3 regions of the Enterococcus sp. XAF26B05_ASV22 genome follow, and region 1 is predicted to be linked to each of the others. Evidence: a T-box and tRNA genes for the amino acid it is inferred to sense, from the RefSeq annotation. Region 1 holds a T-box; the other regions hold tRNA genes.
The links. A T-box is a leader RNA that pairs with one kind of tRNA and senses whether it is charged. The one in region 1 lies ahead of serS (serine--tRNA ligase), so its partner is inferred to be a tRNA-Ser.

Region 1 (6,610 bases):
TGCTTTTTTTGTTAGAATGAAGAAGAAGGATTCTACTATATATATGGAGGAAATGAATGAGATGAAGATTTTAGTTGCTGATGATGATAAAGAGATTGTAGAACTACTGAGCATTTATATTCACAACGAAGGGTATGAAGTGGTGAAAGCTTATGACGGAAAAGAAGCTTTATCTAAGATTCGAACCATTTCAGATATTGATTTACTTATCTTAGATATCATGATGCCGATTATGGACGGTATGCAAGTTGTGAAAGAATTAAGAAAGGAATCTCAAATTCCTATTATTATGCTAACTGCTAAAACAACAGATATGGATAAAATTAAAGGGTTAGTTGCTGGAGCTGATGACTACGTTACGAAACCATTCAACCCATTGGAAGTTATGGCTCGGGTTAAATCTATTTTAAGACGTAGTCAAATGCAGCTTAAAGCAGATGAGCCTGATGTACTTGAAATAGGATCATTGATTATTAACAAAGATTCCCACGAAGTAAAAACAGTCGAAGGAAAAGAAATTCAATTAACGGCACTGGAATTTGGGATCTTGTATCTCTTAGCCAGTCATCCTAATCGTGTTTTTAGTGCAGATGAAATTTTTGAACGTGTGTGGCAGCAAGAAAGTATTGTTTCTGCAAAAACCGTTATGGTTCATGTAAGTCACTTGAGAGATAAGATTGAAGAAGCAACTGGTGGAGAAAAAGTCATTCAAACAGTTTGGGGAGTTGGATATAAAATAGATGCTCGTTAGACAAAAGAAGATCGAAAAACAAAAAAGAATTACCCTAACATCAAAGGAAATAAGCGAATTACTTGCTGAAGGAATCGTCACTATTATCTTGTTGCTTCTATTAAATGTCTCGATTACGGTTATTCTTAGCGGCAGCCAAACTCTACAAGGAATTATCTGGGCAACTAAGGGTGCTTTTGCAGCAGAACTAAATACAGATTTATTTTGGAGTTTAAGTAAATTTGTTATCCCGATATTCTTTATAGTGGATATAGCTGTGTTGTATTGGCGTTTGATTCGTCGTTATCGCCAAATGCAATTACGTCATATTATCAGCGAACTGCATTATATCGCTGACGGTAATTACGACCATCGTATTCCTTTTGAGCTAAGTGGTGATTTAGCAAAAGTTGTTACCAGTATCAACGGGTTAGTTGATAGTACCGTTGCAGCAATTGAAGATGAACGAAAAATAGAAAAATCAAAAGATGAACTGATCACAAACGTCAGTCACGATATCCGAACTCCTTTAACTTCTATTATAGGATATTTGGGTTTAATTGAAGATCGACAGTTTAAAAACGAAGAAGATTTACTTAAGTATACTCATACAGCTTACGTGAAAGCGAAACAAATGAAGCTGCTTGTTGATGATCTTTTTGAATATACAAAAGTTCGTCAGCCTTCCGTCCCTATCAATACGATACATTTTGATATGGCACAATTGATTGAACAACTAGCTGCTGATTTTGAGCTGGAAGCAGATAAAAACGACATGACGATTGAGGTCAATGCTAATCCAGAATCAATAAAAATGGATGGTGATACCGAAAAACTGGTTCGTGTCTTCAATAATCTATTATCAAATGCGCTTAAATACGGTAAAGGTGGTAAAAATATTGTCATTGATGTAGAGAAAGTTGGGACAGAAGTCGTGATTGCCGTTAGAAATGACGGTCCGTCGATTCCTAAGAACTCTTTGGATCAATTATTCGACCGTTTCTATCGTGTTGAGGAATCACGATCCCAAGAAACAGGCGGAACAGGTCTTGGTTTAGCTATCGCCCAAAGTATTATAGCATTACATGGCGGCTACATCTATGCCACTTCCGATAATCATTGGACATCTTTCATTATCCACTTACCGCTAAAGCGAAATTGATTTACTAAGGTTGACATCCAAACAAAAGTTTTGTATCCTAATGACAAGCAAAGAGAAAAAGTATTTATAGTGCTGAATCAAAGAGAGTTTGCGGTGGTGAAAGCAAATATTCGACTATAAAGAATTCCATCTCTATTATATGCGTTTGACGAAATAAGTCAGACCGGCAGCAACCGTTATCTGCATTACAAGGGCAGCATTATAGCTGAACTTGGGTGGTACCGCGAAATTCAAGTCATTTCGTCCCAAGAATTTTTTTCTAGGGATGGAGTGGCTTTTTATTTTACCACAATGTTATCTAGCAGTATGGATGCACAAGACCATTATGCTTTTAAATTGAAGGAGGAGTAACTATGTTAGATGTAAAAATGATTCGTCAAAATTTTGATGCTGTTCAAGCAAAACTAAAAAACCGTGGGGTAAAAGAAGAGATCTTAGTAGAATTCTTACGCTTAGATGAAAGCCGCCGCAATTTATTAGTAAAATCAGAAGAGCTAAAAAAATATCGAAATGATGTTTCAGCAGAAATCGCACAATTAAAACGAAATAAAGAAGATGCGACAGCTAAAATTGCTGAAATGAAAGAAGTCGGCGGTAATATCAAAGCCATGGACACTGAAATTGAAGCGATCGATACTAAGCTTTATGAGATTTCTACAACATTACCGAATCTTCCACATGATTCAGTACCAGTAGGCGCAAGTGAAGATGATAATGTTGAAGTACGCCGTTGGAGTGAGCCTAGAAATTTTGCTTTTGAACCCAAACCACACTGGGATGTAGCAGAAAATTTAAATATTCTTGATTTTGAACGAGGGGCAAAAGTTGCAGGAAGCCGTTTTGTCTACTATAAAGGATTAGGCGCGAGACTAGAGCGTGCATTATACAATTTTATGCTGGACATGCATGTTTATGACCATGGTTATACTGAAATGATGACACCTTATATCGTAAACAGCAACTCTATGTTTGGTACTGGTCAATTCCCAAAGTTCAAAGAAGACGTTTTTCAACTAGAGGGTACAGATATGACCTTGATTCCAACCGCTGAGGTTCCTTTAACTAACTATTACAATGATGAGATTTTAGATGGAAAGGATTTACCAATCTATTTTACAGCGCTTAGTCCTTCTTTCCGTTCTGAAGCTGGAAGTGCAGGTCGCGATACTCGAGGCTTGATCCGCCTACATCAGTTTAACAAAGTAGAAATGGTAAAATTCAGTGATGCAGAACATTCTTATGAGGAATTAGAAAAAATGACTGCAAACGCAGAAGATATTTTGCAAAAATTAAACCTACCTTATCGCGTTATGTCATTAGCAACAGGTGATATGGGCTTCTCCGCTGCGAAAAACGTACGACTTAGAAGTCTGGATCCCTGCACAAAACGCTTATCGAGAAATCAGTTCTTGTTCAAACTGTGAAGATTTCCAAGCTCGCCGTGCAATGATTCGTTACCGTGATGAAAATGATAAAGTTCAATATGCACATACCTTAAATGGATCTGGTTTAGCTGTAGGTCGAACTGTAGCAGCGATCTTAGAAAATTATCAAAATGAAGACGGAACAGTGACAATTCCAGAAGTTTTGATTCCATATATGGGTAATTTAAAACAAATCAACTAAACTTTTTGATGAACTAGATACATTAAAAAAATCAAAAGATTCACTCAGATAACAAATCCATTGTTGAAAGTCCAAAATAGGCATGATACATTTGTACTACTATAAACACTTAAATTTATAAATTAGAGGGATCAAACGTTATGCATAGAAACAAACACCCACGAGGAACTCGAAACAGTCGGCACGAAAAAAAGAAGTACCCTTTTTCAAAAAAAATAATTTTTATAACTACCTTTACGATTTCATTCATTTTAATATGTGGTGGTGTATATGCGATCTATGCTATGCAACATACGCAGAAAGAAATAAGCCTACCCGAAGATGATGAGGAGCAATATGAGCAAAAAGAAACCTCGTTATTAGAAAAAATTCGAAAAAATCAACATCATGAAGATTTTGAAACAACCGAGCAGGAGAAGACAGAGGGCAACATCCAGACTCTTATTTATGAACCTGTCGCCGCTGACTCTATCCCTCAATTACCAGCAATTAAAACCGAATTAACAACGTTGATAGACATTGCCCAAAAGAACAGCTCAAAAAAGACTGAAACTAAGCTCGTCGGTTATGTTAAAAGAGAAAAAATCAACGAACAAGTATTCAGCTACCAACCTATTGTTGACGCCTATACTTGGGATCGAGAGAAAAAAGACTGGTCTGAAAAAACTGAACATGGTAAAAATACAGCCTTCGTCAATCAAAAAACAAAACAACCACTATGCTTGCAGGATATTTTTATGAGTGAGGCAAATACCTTAGCCATTCAGCAGGTTGTGCAACAAAAATTGCTTTCTGAAAGTCCAGATGGCAATGCGGTTATTGATGGTATACTCAATATGCCCAGTATTTCTTTAGATGGAACTGCTTTTACCTATTATTCTGATAAAATCAGCTTAGGTCTACCAGAAAATCCAACTGGCAAAACAGAAATCACATTGCCTTACAATGAAATTGCTGGTTACGTAAACCCAGAATTTATTGATGCTGATTCCATCAAAGACGCGTTACCCAAACCTTTAGAGTCAGATAAAAAATACATTTCACTCACGTTTGATGATGGTCCAAATCCTGACACTACCCCTAGACTTCTAGATATTCTAAAAGAAAAAGGTGTCAAAGCAACATTCTTTATGCTGGGTCAAAATGTTGTAAAACATGAATCCCTTGTTAAACGAGTGGCTGATGAAGGACATGAAGTGGCTAGCCATTCCTACTCACATCCACAATTGACCGGAATTGATGCACAAACGGTGAAAGAGGAAGTCCAAAACACTGACAAAGCCATCTATCATGCTATTGGCAAGCTACCAACTGATTTTAGACCGCCATATGGTGCTGTGAATAAAGATGTGGCAGCAATCATTGGTAAGCCGATTATTCAATGGTCTGTCGATTCACAAGATTGGCAAAGCCACAATGCACAAGCAATCATTAAACGTATCGATGAGACAGCCTATAATGACACAATCGTTTTAATGCATGACATTCATCCCGAAACAGTAGATGCTGTATCTACTGTTATTGACCACTTACATGCAGAGGGCTATGAGATTTTACCTTCTAAAGAATTGTTAGGAAAAAAAGCCAAACCACTCCACATGTATTATGGTTCTAATGACGAACGTCTTGTTCAATAAAGAAAAAAATTCCGATGCTGTATACGACATCGGAATTTTTTCTTTATTCTTGATTTATTGTTCTACAGAGTAATTAGGTGCTTCTTTAGTAATTTGTACATCATGAGGATGTGATTCTTTCAGTCCATTCCCACTCATTTGAATAAATTGTGCTTCTTCACGCAATTGTTTTAAATCTGCCGCCCCAACATAACCCATACCGGATTTTAGCCCACCAATCAGTTGGAAAACAATATCTGATACGCTACCTTTATAGGCAACACGCCCTTCGATACCTTCTGGCACTAATTTATTCGCTTCGTTGACACCACCTTGGAAATAACGATCACTTGAACCTTTTTCCATTGCGCCTAGTGAACCCATTCCACGATATGTTTTAAAGCGACGACCTTGATAAATTTCAAATTCACCTGGTGATTCATCTGTTCCCGCTAACATGCTACCCAACATAACAGCATGTCCGCCAGCAGCTAAAGCTTTTACGATATCACCTGAATACTTGATTCCCCCATCTGCAATGATAGCTTTCCCATATTTACGAGCAACGGATGCTGCATCATAGATAGCAGTTAATTGGGGAACACCTACACCTGCGACAACACGTGTTGTACAAATCGAACCTGGCCCGATTCCCACCTTCACAACATCCACACCTACATCATAAAGTGCTTTAGCGCCTTCAGCTGTTGCGATATTTCCAGCAATCAATGTTGCATCTGGGAATGTATCTCGAATTTCTTTGATCTTACGAATCACACCTGCGCTATGACCATGAGCTGTATCGATAATAATTGCATCAACTCCTGCATCCAACAAAGCTTCAGCACGTTCAAAAGTATCACTTGTAACACCAACTGCTGCCGCAACTAGTAGACGACCATGCTCGTCTTTCGCCGCATTTGGAAATTCAATTACTTTTTCAATATCTTTGATCGTGATCAAACCACTTAAACGGTTATTTTCATCAACAATCGGTAATTTTTCGATTTTATGTTTTTGTAAAATCTTTTCAGCGTCTTTTAGAGAAGTACCAACTGGGGCTGTAACTAAGTTATCTTTCGTCATTACTTCTTCAATCTTCATTTGATAATCTGTTACAAATCGCATATCACGGTTCGTAATGATTCCTACTAGATTACGATTGTCCATCGTCTCCACAATCGGTACTCCACTGATACGGTATTTGCTCATCAGATTTTCAGCATCTGCTACTAAATTCGTTGGCGTTAAGAAAAATGGGTCGATGATTACGCCACTCTCCGAACGTTTCACTTTACGAACCTCATCTGCTTGTTGCGCAATACTCATATTTTTATGAATAACGCCTAAACCACCTTGACGAGCCATTGAAATAGCCATTTTACTATCCGTTACAGTATCCATACTTGCACTGATCAGAGGAATATTCAACTTAATATTTTTTGCTAGTTGGATACTCATATCTACTTCATTAGG
Region 2 (6,610 bases), 360 kb from region 1:
GGGGAAACCCAGCATCTTTTATAGGATGTTACTTTCCAGTGAATACATAGCTGGTTAGAGGTAGACGCAGAGAACTGAAACATCTAAGTACCTGCAGGAAGAGAAAGAAAATTCGATTCCCTGAGTAGCGGCGAGCGAAACGGGAAGAGCCCAAACCAACAAGCTTGCTTGTTGGGGTTGTAGGACTCCGATGTGGTAGTCTGTCAAGATAGTCGAAGAACCTGGAAAGGTTCGCCAAAGTGGGTAATAGCCCCGTAGACGAAATGTTGGCAACACCTAGGAGTATCCTGAGTACGGCGGAACACGAGAAATTCCGTCGGAATCCGCGGGGACCATCCCGCAAGGCTAAATACTCCCTAATGACCGATAGTGAACCAGTACCGTGAGGGAAAGGTGAAAAGCACCCCGGAAGGGGAGTGAAATAGATCCTGAAACCGTGTGCCTACAACAAGTCAAAGCCCGTTAATGGGTGATGGCGTGCCTTTTGTAGAATGAACCGGCGAGTTACGATTGCATGCGAGGTTAAGGTGAAGAGCCGGAGCCGCAGCGAAAGCGAGTCTGAATAGGGCGAATGAGTATGTAGTCGTAGACCCGAAACCATGTGATCTACCCATGGCCAGGTTGAAGGTGTGGTAAAACGCACTGGAGGACCGAACCCACGTACGTTGAAAAGTGCGGGGATGAGCTGTGGGTAGCGGAGAAATTCCAAACGAACTTGGAGATAGCTGGTTCTCTCCGAAATAGCTTTAGGGCTAGCCTCGGAATTAAGAATGATGGAGGTAGAGCACTGTTTGGACTAGGGGCCCATCTCGGGTTACCGAATTCAGATAAACTCCGAATGCCATTCATTTATATCCGGGAGTCAGACTGCGAGTGATAAGATCCGTAGTCGAAAGGGAAACAGCCCAGACCACCAGCTAAGGTCCCAAAATATATGTTAAGTGGAAAAGGATGTGGGGTTGCACAGACAACTAGGATGTTGGCTCAGAAGCAGCCACCATTTAAAGAGTGCGTAATAGCTCACTAGTCGAGTGACCCTGCGCCGAAAATGTACCGGGGCTAAACATATTACCGAAGCTGTGGATTACACCTCTGGTGTAATGGTAGGAGAGCGTTTTAAGGGCGTTGAAGGTCGATCGTGAGGACGGCTGGAGCGCTTAGAAGTGAGAATGCCGGTATGAGTAGCGAAAGACGGGTGAGAATCCCGTCCACCGTATGACTAAGGTTTCCTGGGGAAGGCTCGTCCGCCCAGGGTTAGTCGGGACCTAAGCCGAGGCCGATAGGCGTAGGCGATGGACAACAGGTTGATATTCCTGTACCAGTTGTTTTTGTTTGAGCAATGGAGGGACGCAGGAGGCTAAGGAATGCATGCGACTGGAAGTGCATGTCCAAGCAGTAAGTCTTGAGTAGAGTCAAATGCTTTACTCTATACGGATAAGCTGTGATGGGGAGGGAAATAATAGTACCGAAGTTCCTGATGTCACACTGTCAAGAAAAGCTTCTAGTGAGAAAACAACTGCCCGTACCGTAAACCGACACAGGTAGTCGAGGAGAGTATCCTAAGGTGAGCGAGCGAACTCTCGTTAAGGAACTCGGCAAAATGACCCCGTAACTTCGGGAGAAGGGGTGCTGACTTCGGTCAGCCGCAGTGAATAGGCCCAAGCGACTGTTTATCAAAAACACAGGTCTCTGCAAAATCGAAAGATGAAGTATAGGGGCTGACGCCTGCCCGGTGCTGGAAGGTTAAGAGGATGGGTTAGCTTCGGCGAAGCTCAGAATTGAAGCCCCAGTAAACGGCGGCCGTAACTATAACGGTCCTAAGGTAGCGAAATTCCTTGTCGGGTAAGTTCCGACCCGCACGAAAGGCGTAACGATTTGGGCACTGTCTCAACGAGAGACTCGGTGAAATTTTAGTACCTGTGAAGATGCAGGTTACCCGCGACAGGACGGAAAGACCCCATGGAGCTTTACTGTAGCTTGATATTGAGTGTTTGTACCACATGTACAGGATAGGTAGGAGCCGATGAACCCGGAACGCTAGTTTCGGTGGAGGCGCTGGTGGGATACTACCCTTGTGTTATGAACCCTCTAACCCGCACCACTTATCGTGGTGGGAGACAGTGTCAGGTGGGCAGTTTGACTGGGGCGGTCGCCTCCTAAAGAGTAACGGAGGCGCCCAAAGGTTCCCTCAGAATGGTTGGAAATCATTCGCAGAGTGTAAAGGCAGAAGGGAGCTTGACTGCGAGACTTACAAGTCGAGCAGGGACGAAAGTCGGGCTTAGTGATCCGGTGGTTCCGCATGGAAGGGCCATCGCTCAACGGATAAAAGCTACCCTGGGGATAACAGGCTTATCTCCCCCAAGAGTCCACATCGACGGGGAGGTTTGGCACCTCGATGTCGGCTCGTCGCATCCTGGGGCTGTAGTCGGTCCCAAGGGTTGGGCTGTTCGCCCATTAAAGCGGCACGCGAGCTGGGTTCAGAACGTCGTGAGACAGTTCGGTCCCTATCCGTCGCGGGCGTTGGAAATTTGAGAGGAGCTGTCCTTAGTACGAGAGGACCGGGATGGACTTACCGCTGGTGTACCAGTTGTTCTGCCAAGGGCATTGCTGGGTAGCTATGTAGGGAAGGGATAAACGCTGAAAGCATCTAAGTGTGAAGCCCACCTCAAGATGAGATTTCCCATTTCTTTAAGAAAGTAAGACCCCTGAGAGATGATCAGGTAGATAGGTTGGAAGTGGAAGTGCAGTGATGTACGGAGCGGACCAATACTAATCGGTCGAGGACTTAACCAAAGAAACGAAATAAAAAAGAGTTTCGGAATGTTTGATTACTACTTCAATCCAGTTTTGAGTGAATAATCACTCAACTAAATAGCAACAACACCCAGTGTGGTGGCGATAGCGAGAAGGATACACCTGTTCCCATGCCGAACACAGAAGTTAAGCTTCTTAGCGCCGATTGTAGTGAAGGGTTTCCCTTTGTGAGAGTAGGACGTCGCCACGCTAAAGTGTTGTCTTGGAGGTTTAGCTCAGCTGGGAGAGCACCTGCCTTACAAGCAGGGGGTCGGCGGTTCGATCCCGTCAACCTCCATTTTTTGAGCCGTTAGCTCAGTTGGTAGAGCATCTGACTTTTAATCAGAGGGTCGCAGGTTCGAGCCCTGCACGGCTCATAGAAATATTTTGCGGGTGTGGCGGAATTGGCAGACGCACTAGATTTAGGATCTAGCGCCTTACGGCGTGGGGGTTCAAGTCCCTTCACCCGCATTTTTAGTCTCGTTTTATAACTAGGCGATTATAACGCCGGCTTAGCTCAGTTGGTAGAGCATCTGATTTGTAATCAGAGGGTCGAGGGTTCAAATCCTTTAGCCGGCATCCAGACTGCGGAAATAGCTCAGTGGTAGAGCACCACCTTGCCAAGGTGGGGGTCGCGGGTTCGAACCCCGTTTTCCGCTTAGCCTTTTCAAAACGCCGGGGTGGCGGAACTGGCAGACGCACAGGACTTAAAATCCTGCGGTGAGTGATCACCGTACCGGTTCGATTCCGGTCCTCGGCATTGCTTTGAAGCACTATGAATGGCAATTCTAAAATTGACAGAATAGATGTGACAAGTACGAAGCAGATGAACACATCTGACTTTGATCCTTGCTTTAGCACCCATAGCTCAACTGGATAGAGTGCTTGACTACGAATCAAGAGGTTAGGGGTTCGACTCCCTTTGGGTGCATTATAGCTACGGGAAGTAGCTCAGCTTGGTAGAGCACTTGGTTTGGGACCAAGGGGTCGCAGGTTCGAATCCTGTCTTCCCGATTTTATTTTTGTGGGGCCTTAGCTCAGATGGGAGAGCGCCTGCTTTGCACGCAGGAGGTCAGCGGTTCGATCCCGCTAGGCTCCATTAGTACTTTATTATTTTCGCGGTGTAGCTCAGCTGGCTAGAGCGTCCGGTTCATACCCGGGAGGTCGGGGGTTCGATCCCCTTCGCCGCGATTTTTTTAAGAGCCAAGGACCTTTAGCTCAGTTGGTTAGAGCAGACGGCTCATAACCGTCCGGTCGTAGGTTCGAGTCCTACAAGGTCCATTGTAGTGACGATTTGAATAGTAGTATTTTTTATTTCGGAGGATTACCCAAGTCCGGCTGAAGGGAACGGTCTTGAAAACCGTCAGGCGGGTAAAACCGTGCAAGGGTTCGAATCCCTTATCCTCCTTTGCTAAGAATCACAATGCTTTAGCGTTGATGATGAATTAGTACATGTTAACACCTTTCTATAGTCAATAGGGACTATAATTATCGCGGGGTGGAGCAGTCAGGTAGCTCGTCGGGCTCATAACCCGAAGGTCGTAGGTTCAAATCCTGCCCCCGCAATTGCTTTTAAATATAAAAGCATAGTAACATAAAGTGATGCAATACAGTTACATTGGTTTGGTAGTTCAGCTGGTTAGAATGCCTGCCTGTCACGCAGGAGGTCGCGGGTTCGAGTCCCGTCCAGACCGTTTTAAAGTATTGCGGGTGTAGTTTAGTGGTAAAACCACAGCCTTCCAAGCTGTTGTCGCGAGTTCGATTCTCGTCACCCGCTTTATGGGCCTATAGCTCAGCTGGTTAGAGCGCACGCCTGATAAGCGTGAGGTCGATGGTTCGAGTCCATTTAGGCCCATTTTTTAAATTATTTTCTTGGGGAAGTACTCAAGTGGCTGAAGAGGCGCCCCTGCTAAGGGTGTAGGTCGGGAAACCGGCGCGAGGGTTCAAATCCCTCCTTCTCCGTTTCATAGCGGCCCGTTGGTCAAGCGGTTAAGACACCGCCCTTTCACGGCGGTATCACGGGTTCGATTCCCGTACGGGTCATTTTTTAATATTTATTTCGGAGGATTACCCAAGTCCGGCTGAAGGGAACGGTCTTGAAAACCGTCAGGCGGGTAAAACCGTGCAAGGGTTCGAATCCCTTATCCTCCTTTGCTAAGAATCACAATGCTTTAGCGTTGATGATGAATTAGTACATGTTAACACCTTTCTATAGTCAATAGGGACTATAATTATCGCGGGGTGGAGCAGTCAGGTAGCTCGTCGGGCTCATAACCCGAAGGTCGTAGGTTCAAATCCTGCCCCCGCAATTGCTTTTAAATATAAAAGCATAGTAACATAAAGTGATGCAATACAGTTACATTGGTTTGGTAGTTCAGCTGGTTAGAATGCCTGCCTGTCACGCAGGAGGTCGCGGGTTCGAGTCCCGTCCAGACCGTTTTATAATTTTTGGCGCAGTAGCTCAGTTGGTAGAGCAACGGATTGAAGCTCCGTGTGTCGGCAGTTCGATTCTGTCTTGCGCCATTTGAAAGAAGAAACATGCGGGTGTAGTTTAGTGGTAAAACCACAGCCTTCCAAGCTGTTGTCGCGAGTTCGATTCTCGTCACCCGCTTTTTTTCTTTAAGGGCCTATAGCTCAGCTGGTTAGAGCGCACGCCTGATAAGCGTGAGGTCGATGGTTCGAGTCCATTTAGGCCCATAATTTTAAAAGGCCCGTTGGTCAAGCGGTTAAGACACCGCCCTTTCACGGCGGTATCACGGGTTCGATTCCCGTACGGGTCATGTCTATTGAAGCATTTTGCTATGTGCATAATGTTTTTTTTATTTATAAAATATTTTTATGAAAACGTTGACATTGTTATTACTATAAGGTATTCTATGTTTGTACACAACAAGTGAATATCTGGATAGTGATTGTTTAAATACAAGCTAAACCTAATTTTTCTAAATAAGAAGAGTCTCTTCTTATTTAGAAAGGTTGGGTTTTTCTTTTTATACAATCAAAGGAGTTGGCGTTATGAAAGGAGCGAAAAAATGATTATTCAAAAAATTTTGAATAATAATGTTGTGATTACGTTGGATGTGAATGAACAAGAACAAATTGTGATGGGACGTGGTATTGCATTTAAAAGAAAAATAGGAGACTTTATTGCAGAAGAACAGGTAGATCAAGTGTTTCGTTTAGCAAATCAGGATACAGCATTAAAATTTCAAGAGTTACTGGGAGAGTTGCCATTGGAAGTGATGCAGCTATCTGATGACATTATTAAATATGCAAAAACAAAACTTGGTCCGAAGTTAAATGACACGATTTTTATTTCTTTAACAGATCATCTTCATACAGCCTTGGAACGGATGCGACTAGGAATTGAAGTGAAAAATTTTTTATTATGGGACATCAAGCGTTTCTTTTCAGATGAATATTTTATTGGAAATAAAGCTGTTGAAATGGTTAAAGAAAAATTCGATGTGCAGCTACCGGAAGATGAAGCTGGATTCATTGCGCTACATCTTGTTAATGCTGAAATGGATGAAGAAGTTGGCAATGTTTACGAATTAACAAAAATTATGCAGGAGATCACGAATATCGTTAAATATCATTTTAAAATTACTTTCAATGAAGATTCCGTTTATTTTTATCGTTTTAGTACTCATTTAAAATTTTTTGCTTATCGTTTATTAAATCATAAAGAATTTCGTGATGAAGATGATGGAGAATTATATGAAGTAATCAAAAAAAAGTATCGTAATGCATATAATTGTGTGAATAAAATTGCTGATTTTTTGACTGAACGTTATTCTTATACTGTTTCAAAGGA
Region 3 (6,610 bases), 1.4 Mb from region 1:
ATAACATCAAGCAGAAAAAAACTTTGAAACTTTTTTAAAAAAGTGTTGACATCAAATCGAAGATTTGGTATGATATAAAAGTTGCTGCGAGGTGACACAGTAGACCTTTGAAAACTGAACAAAGTAAGACGAACCAAATGTGTAGGTTGTTTTTACAACGGTAAAAACAAACAACAATTTTTAACAAAGCAAAGCAATATGCTAGCAAACAAATGAGCTTAACAATCTTCGGATTGTGTTCAACTTTTATTATGAGAGTTTGATCCTGGCTCAGGACGAACGCTGGCGGCGTGCCTAATACATGCAAGTCGAACGCTTCTTTTCTACCGAGTGCTTGCACTCATTTGAAAAGAGGAGTGGCGGACGGGTGAGTAACACGTGGGTAACCTACCCATCAGAGGGGGATAACACTTGGAAACAGGTGCTAATACCGCATAATAATCGACACCGCATGGTGTTGATTTGAAAGACGCTTTCGGGTGTCACTGATGGATGGACCCGCGGTGCATTAGCTAGTTGGTGGGGTAACGGCTCACCAAGGCCATGATGCATAGCCGACCTGAGAGGGTGATCGGCCACACTGGGACTGAGACACGGCCCAGACTCCTACGGGAGGCAGCAGTAGGGAATCTTCGGCAATGGACGGAAGTCTGACCGAGCAACGCCGCGTGAGTGAAGAAGGTTTTCGGATCGTAAAACTCTGTTGTTAGAGAAGAACAAGTAGGAGAGTAACTGCTCTTACCTTGACGGTATCTAACCAGAAAGCCACGGCTAACTACGTGCCAGCAGCCGCGGTAATACGTAGGTGGCAAGCGTTGTCCGGATTTATTGGGCGTAAAGCGAGCGCAGGCGGTTTCTTAAGTCTGATGTGAAAGCCCCCGGCTCAACCGGGGAGGGTCATTGGAAACTGGGAGACTTGAGTGCAGAAGAGGAGAGTGGAATTCCATGTGTAGCGGTGAAATGCGTAGATATATGGAGGAACACCAGTGGCGAAGGCGACTCTCTGGTCTGTAACTGACGCTGAGGCTCGAAAGCGTGGGGAGCAAACAGGATTAGATACCCTGGTAGTCCACGCCGTAAACGATGAGTGCTAAGTGTTGGAGGGTTTCCGCCCTTCAGTGCTGGAGCTAACGCATTAAGCACTCCGCCTGGGGAGTACGACCGCAAGGTTGAAACTCAAAGGAATTGACGGGGGCCCGCACAAGCGGTGGAGCATGTGGTTTAATTCGAAGCAACGCGAAGAACCTTACCAGGTCTTGACATCCTTTGACCACTCTAGAGATAGAGCTTTCCCTTCGGGGACAAAGTGACAGGTGGTGCATGGTTGTCGTCAGCTCGTGTCGTGAGATGTTGGGTTAAGTCCCGCAACGAGCGCAACCCTTATTGTTAGTTGCCATCATTCAGTTGGGCACTCTAGCGAGACTGCCGGTGACAAACCGGAGGAAGGTGGGGATGACGTCAAATCATCATGCCCCTTATGACCTGGGCTACACACGTGCTACAATGGGAAGTACAACGAGTCGCTAGGCCGCGAGGTCATGCAAATCTCTTAAAGCTTCTCTCAGTTCGGATTGTAGGCTGCAACTCGCCTACATGAAGCCGGAATCGCTAGTAATCGCGGATCAGCACGCCGCGGTGAATACGTTCCCGGGCCTTGTACACACCGCCCGTCACACCACGAAAGTTTGTAACACCCGAAGTCGGTGAGGTAACCCTTGTGGAGCCAGCCGCCTAAGGTGGGATAGATGATTGGGGTGAAGTCGTAACAAGGTAGCCGTATCGGAAGGTGCGGCTGGATCACCTCCTTTCTAAGGAATATTACGGAAACTTACACATTCGTGGACACTTTGTTCAGTTTTGAGAGGTTTACTCTCAAGTTAATAGCGCCATGGGGCCTTAGCTCAGATGGGAGAGCGCCTGCTTTGCACGCAGGAGGTCAGCGGTTCGATCCCGCTAGGCTCCATTAGTAACCACTAGGTTACTAATATTGTTCATTGAAAACTGGATATTGAAGTAAAAAAGTAATCAAAACAAACCGAGAACACCGCGTTGAATGAGTTTTTTAAGTAAAATAGTTCGAAGCTTATTTTATTGGTGACGCCTCTATCGCTAGAGAAACGAACCAAACAATTGACCGCAAGGTCATCAGGTTAAGTGAATAAGGGCGCACGGTGGATGCCTTGGCATTAGGAGCCGATGAAGGACGGGACTAACACCGATATGCTTTGGGGAGCTGTAAGTGAGCTATGATCCAGAGATTTCCGAATGGGGAAACCCAGCATCTTTTATAGGATGTTACTTTCCAGTGAATACATAGCTGGTTAGAGGTAGACGCAGAGAACTGAAACATCTAAGTACCTGCAGGAAGAGAAAGAAAATTCGATTCCCTGAGTAGCGGCGAGCGAAACGGGAAGAGCCCAAACCAACAAGCTTGCTTGTTGGGGTTGTAGGACTCCGATGTGGTAGTCTGTCAAGATAGTCGAAGAACCTGGAAAGGTTCGCCAAAGTGGGTAATAGCCCCGTAGACGAAATGTTGGCAACACCTAGGAGTATCCTGAGTACGGCGGAACACGAGAAATTCCGTCGGAATCCGCGGGGACCATCCCGCAAGGCTAAATACTCCCTAATGACCGATAGTGAACCAGTACCGTGAGGGAAAGGTGAAAAGCACCCCGGAAGGGGAGTGAAATAGATCCTGAAACCGTGTGCCTACAACAAGTCAAAGCCCGTTAATGGGTGATGGCGTGCCTTTTGTAGAATGAACCGGCGAGTTACGATTGCATGCGAGGTTAAGGTGAAGAGCCGGAGCCGCAGCGAAAGCGAGTCTGAATAGGGCGAATGAGTATGTAGTCGTAGACCCGAAACCATGTGATCTACCCATGGCCAGGTTGAAGGTGTGGTAAAACGCACTGGAGGACCGAACCCACGTACGTTGAAAAGTGCGGGGATGAGCTGTGGGTAGCGGAGAAATTCCAAACGAACTTGGAGATAGCTGGTTCTCTCCGAAATAGCTTTAGGGCTAGCCTCGGAATTAAGAATGATGGAGGTAGAGCACTGTTTGGACTAGGGGCCCATCTCGGGTTACCGAATTCAGATAAACTCCGAATGCCATTCATTTATATCCGGGAGTCAGACTGCGAGTGATAAGATCCGTAGTCGAAAGGGAAACAGCCCAGACCACCAGCTAAGGTCCCAAAATATATGTTAAGTGGAAAAGGATGTGGGGTTGCACAGACAACTAGGATGTTGGCTCAGAAGCAGCCACCATTTAAAGAGTGCGTAATAGCTCACTAGTCGAGTGACCCTGCGCCGAAAATGTACCGGGGCTAAACATATTACCGAAGCTGTGGATTACACCTCTGGTGTAATGGTAGGAGAGCGTTCTAAGGGCGTTGAAGGTCGATCGTGAGGACGGCTGGAGCGCTTAGAAGTGAGAATGCCGGTATGAGTAGCGAAAGACGGGTGAGAATCCCGTCCACCGTATGACTAAGGTTTCCTGGGGAAGGCTCGTCCGCCCAGGGTTAGTCGGGACCTAAGCCGAGGCCGATAGGCGTAGGCGATGGACAACAGGTTGATATTCCTGTACCAGTTGTTTTTGTTTGAGCAATGGAGGGACGCAGGAGGCTAAGGAATGCATGCGACTGGAAGTGCATGTCCAAGCAGTAAGTCTTGAGTAGAGTCAAATGCTTTACTCTATACGGATAAGCTGTGATGGGGAGGGAAATAATAGTACCGAAGTTCCTGATGTCACACTGTCAAGAAAAGCTTCTAGTAAGAAAACAACTGCCCGTACCGTAAACCGACACAGGTAGTCGAGGAGAGTATCCTAAGGTGAGCGAGCGAACTCTCGTTAAGGAACTCGGCAAAATGACCCCGTAACTTCGGGAGAAGGGGTGCTGACTTCGGTCAGCCGCAGTGAATAGGCCCAAGCGACTGTTTATCAAAAACACAGGTCTCTGCAAAATCGAAAGATGAAGTATAGGGGCTGACGCCTGCCCGGTGCTGGAAGGTTAAGAGGATGGGTTAGCTTCGGCGAAGCTCAGAATTGAAGCCCCAGTAAACGGCGGCCGTAACTATAACGGTCCTAAGGTAGCGAAATTCCTTGTCGGGTAAGTTCCGACCCGCACGAAAGGCGTAACGATTTGGGCACTGTCTCAACGAGAGACTCGGTGAAATTTTAGTACCTGTGAAGATGCAGGTTACCCGCGACAGGACGGAAAGACCCCATGGAGCTTTACTGTAGCTTGATATTGAGTGTTTGTACCACATGTACAGGATAGGTAGGAGCCGATGAACCCGGAACGCTAGTTTCGGTGGAGGCGCTGGTGGGATACTACCCTTGTGTTATGAACCCTCTAACCCGCACCACTTATCGTGGTGGGAGACAGTGTCAGGTGGGCAGTTTGACTGGGGCGGTCGCCTCCTAAAGAGTAACGGAGGCGCCCAAAGGTTCCCTCAGAATGGTTGGAAATCATTCGCAGAGTGTAAAGGCAGAAGGGAGCTTGACTGCGAGACTTACAAGTCGAGCAGGGACGAAAGTCGGGCTTAGTGATCCGGTGGTTCCGCATGGAAGGGCCATCGCTCAACGGATAAAAGCTACCCTGGGGATAACAGGCTTATCTCCCCCAAGAGTCCACATCGACGGGGAGGTTTGGCACCTCGATGTCGGCTCGTCGCATCCTGGGGCTGTAGTCGGTCCCAAGGGTTGGGCTGTTCGCCCATTAAAGCGGCACGCGAGCTGGGTTCAGAACGTCGTGAGACAGTTCGGTCCCTATCCGTCGCGGGCGTTGGAAATTTGAGAGGAGCTGTCCTTAGTACGAGAGGACCGGGATGGACTTACCGCTGGTGTACCAGTTGTTCTGCCAAGGGCATTGCTGGGTAGCTATGTAGGGAAGGGATAAACGCTGAAAGCATCTAAGTGTGAAGCCCACCTCAAGATGAGATTTCCCATTTCTTTAAGAAAGTAAGACCCCTGAGAGATGATCAGGTAGATAGGTTGGAAGTGGAAGTGCAGTGATGTACGGAGCGGACCAATACTAATCGGTCGAGGACTTAACCAAAAAAACAAAATAAAAAAGAGTTTCGGAATGTTTGATTACTACTTCAATCCAGTTTTGAGTGAATAATCACTCAACTAAATAGCAACAACACCCAGTGTGGTGGCGATAGCGAGAAGGATACACCTGTTCCCATGCCGAACACAGAAGTTAAGCTTCTTAGCGCCGATTGTAGTGAAGGGTTTCCCTTTGTGAGAGTAGGACGTCGCCACGCTAATTATTCCGGCATAGCTCAGTTGGTAGTAGCGCATGACTGTTAATCATGATGTCGTAGGTTCGAGTCCTACTGCCGGAGTTCCTTAATATAGGACTTATGAGTAATGTTTGCTTCTTTTTAACTTTGGAGAGTTGTCCGAGTGGCCGAAGGAGCATGATTGGAAATCATGTAGACGGTTAACGCTGTCTCAAGGGTTCGAATCCCTTACTCTCCGTATTAAGTTTTATTGGCCCGTTGGTCAAGCGGTTAAGACACCGCCCTTTCACGGCGGTATCACGGGTTCGATTCCCGTACGGGTCATTTATATTTATTGGAGGTTTAGCTCAGCTGGGAGAGCACCTGCCTTACAAGCAGGGGGTCGGCGGTTCGATCCCGTCAACCTCCATTAAATTACGGTTTGGTAGTTCAGCTGGTTAGAATGCCTGCCTGTCACGCAGGAGGTCGCGGGTTCGAGTCCCGTCCAGACCGTTAGTATTATAGTTTTGGCGCAGTAGCTCAGTTGGTAGAGCAACGGATTGAAGCTCCGTGTGTCGGCAGTTCGATTCTGTCTTGCGCCATTTGGAGGAATAGCGAAGTGGCTAAACGCGACGGACTGTAAATCCGTTCCTTAGGGTTCAGTGGTTCGAATCCACTTTCCTCCATTACATAGTAGGGATATAGTTAAACGGTATAACTACGGTCTCCAAAACCGTCATTGTGGGTTCGATTCCTACTATCCCTGTTAATATATTATGGCGATTGTGGTGAAGTGGTTAACACAGCGGATTGTGGTTCCGCCATGCGTGGGTTCGATCCCCATCAGTCGCCCTTGCTCTAAATTTTATATTATGTATATTATGGCGATTGTGGTGAAGTGGTTAACACAGCGGATTGTGGTTCCGCCACGCGTGGGTTCGATTCCCATCAGTCGCCCTTAGCTTTAAATTTTATTATTGGGGTATAGCCAAGCGGTAAGGCAACAGGTTTTGATCCTGTCATGCGTTGGTTCGAATCCAGCTACCCCAGTTTTCTCTTTTAGAGAATTTGTAAATTGTAATATGGCGGTATAGCCAAGTGGTAAGGCAGAGGTCTGCAAAACCTTCATCACCGGTTCAAATCCGGTTACCGCCTTGCAAATTATTTAATGCCGGCGTGGCGGAATTGGCAGACGCGCTGGACTCAAAATCCTGTGATCTTACGATCGTGCCGGTTCGACCCCGGCCGCCGGTATATGCCAAGCATCAACGTTTATCTTACGTTGGTGCTCTTTTTTTTCTTTCATTTTTTCTGATGTCCGTCAAATGTCCGTCAGATGTTGGTCAAACCATCAATGTCATATTTATTTTTAAAATATTAT

Region 2: it encodes a tRNA-Ser, which carries the amino acid that the T-box ahead of serS (serine--tRNA ligase) is inferred to sense. The anticodon was not compared.
Region 3: it encodes a tRNA-Ser, which carries the amino acid that the T-box ahead of serS (serine--tRNA ligase) is inferred to sense. The anticodon was not compared.

What each region holds. Positions count from the first base shown of each region.
Region 1 covers NZ_CM161538.1:3,279,130-3,285,739, forward strand. Annotated here, with positions in the region: gene croR (response regulator transcription factor CroR) at 62-751, shown strand; gene croS (sensor histidine kinase CroS) at 741-1,892, shown strand; T-box leader at 1,931-2,143, shown strand; partial or broken gene serS (serine--tRNA ligase) at 2,246-3,518, shown strand; gene AC1PU0_RS16165 (polysaccharide deacetylase family protein) at 3,659-5,155, shown strand; gene guaB (IMP dehydrogenase) at 5,210-6,610, opposite strand, start outside.
Region 2 covers NZ_CM161538.1:2,920,909-2,927,518, reverse strand. Annotated here, with positions in the region: rRNA gene AC1PU0_RS14555 (23S ribosomal RNA) at 1-2,793, shown strand, start outside; rRNA gene rrf (5S ribosomal RNA) at 2,889-3,004, shown strand; tRNA gene AC1PU0_RS14545 (tRNA-Val) at 3,019-3,091, shown strand; tRNA gene AC1PU0_RS14540 (tRNA-Lys) at 3,098-3,170, shown strand; tRNA gene AC1PU0_RS14535 (tRNA-Leu) at 3,183-3,264, shown strand; tRNA gene AC1PU0_RS14530 (tRNA-Thr) at 3,300-3,372, shown strand; tRNA gene AC1PU0_RS14525 (tRNA-Gly) at 3,381-3,452, shown strand; tRNA gene AC1PU0_RS14520 (tRNA-Leu) at 3,468-3,553, shown strand; tRNA gene AC1PU0_RS14515 (tRNA-Arg) at 3,651-3,724, shown strand; tRNA gene AC1PU0_RS14510 (tRNA-Pro) at 3,734-3,807, shown strand; tRNA gene AC1PU0_RS14505 (tRNA-Ala) at 3,820-3,892, shown strand; tRNA gene AC1PU0_RS14500 (tRNA-Met) at 3,911-3,984, shown strand; tRNA gene AC1PU0_RS14495 (tRNA-Ile) at 4,001-4,074, shown strand; tRNA gene AC1PU0_RS14490 (tRNA-Ser) at 4,112-4,201, shown strand; tRNA gene AC1PU0_RS14485 (tRNA-Met) at 4,286-4,359, shown strand; tRNA gene AC1PU0_RS14480 (tRNA-Asp) at 4,414-4,487, shown strand; tRNA gene AC1PU0_RS14475 (tRNA-Gly) at 4,500-4,570, shown strand; tRNA gene AC1PU0_RS14470 (tRNA-Ile) at 4,575-4,648, shown strand; tRNA gene AC1PU0_RS14465 (tRNA-Ser) at 4,668-4,755, shown strand; tRNA gene AC1PU0_RS14460 (tRNA-Glu) at 4,765-4,836, shown strand; tRNA gene AC1PU0_RS14455 (tRNA-Ser) at 4,855-4,944, shown strand; tRNA gene AC1PU0_RS14450 (tRNA-Met) at 5,029-5,102, shown strand; tRNA gene AC1PU0_RS14445 (tRNA-Asp) at 5,157-5,230, shown strand; tRNA gene AC1PU0_RS14440 (tRNA-Phe) at 5,244-5,316, shown strand; tRNA gene AC1PU0_RS14435 (tRNA-Gly) at 5,334-5,404, shown strand; tRNA gene AC1PU0_RS14430 (tRNA-Ile) at 5,417-5,490, shown strand; tRNA gene AC1PU0_RS14425 (tRNA-Glu) at 5,502-5,573, shown strand; gene licT (BglG family transcription antiterminator LicT) at 5,826-6,610, shown strand, end outside.
Region 3 covers NZ_CM161538.1:1,368,538-1,375,147, forward strand. Annotated here, with positions in the region: rRNA gene AC1PU0_RS06740 (16S ribosomal RNA) at 248-1,808, shown strand; tRNA gene AC1PU0_RS06745 (tRNA-Ala) at 1,891-1,963, shown strand; rRNA gene AC1PU0_RS06750 (23S ribosomal RNA) at 2,149-5,060, shown strand; rRNA gene rrf (5S ribosomal RNA) at 5,156-5,271, shown strand; tRNA gene AC1PU0_RS06760 (tRNA-Asn) at 5,279-5,352, shown strand; tRNA gene AC1PU0_RS06765 (tRNA-Ser) at 5,400-5,488, shown strand; tRNA gene AC1PU0_RS06770 (tRNA-Glu) at 5,503-5,574, shown strand; tRNA gene AC1PU0_RS06775 (tRNA-Val) at 5,587-5,659, shown strand; tRNA gene AC1PU0_RS06780 (tRNA-Asp) at 5,669-5,742, shown strand; tRNA gene AC1PU0_RS06785 (tRNA-Phe) at 5,759-5,831, shown strand; tRNA gene AC1PU0_RS06790 (tRNA-Tyr) at 5,835-5,915, shown strand; tRNA gene AC1PU0_RS06795 (tRNA-Trp) at 5,925-5,995, shown strand; tRNA gene AC1PU0_RS06800 (tRNA-His) at 6,009-6,081, shown strand; tRNA gene AC1PU0_RS06805 (tRNA-His) at 6,114-6,186, shown strand; tRNA gene AC1PU0_RS06810 (tRNA-Gln) at 6,208-6,279, shown strand; tRNA gene AC1PU0_RS06815 (tRNA-Cys) at 6,314-6,384, shown strand; tRNA gene AC1PU0_RS06820 (tRNA-Leu) at 6,400-6,483, shown strand.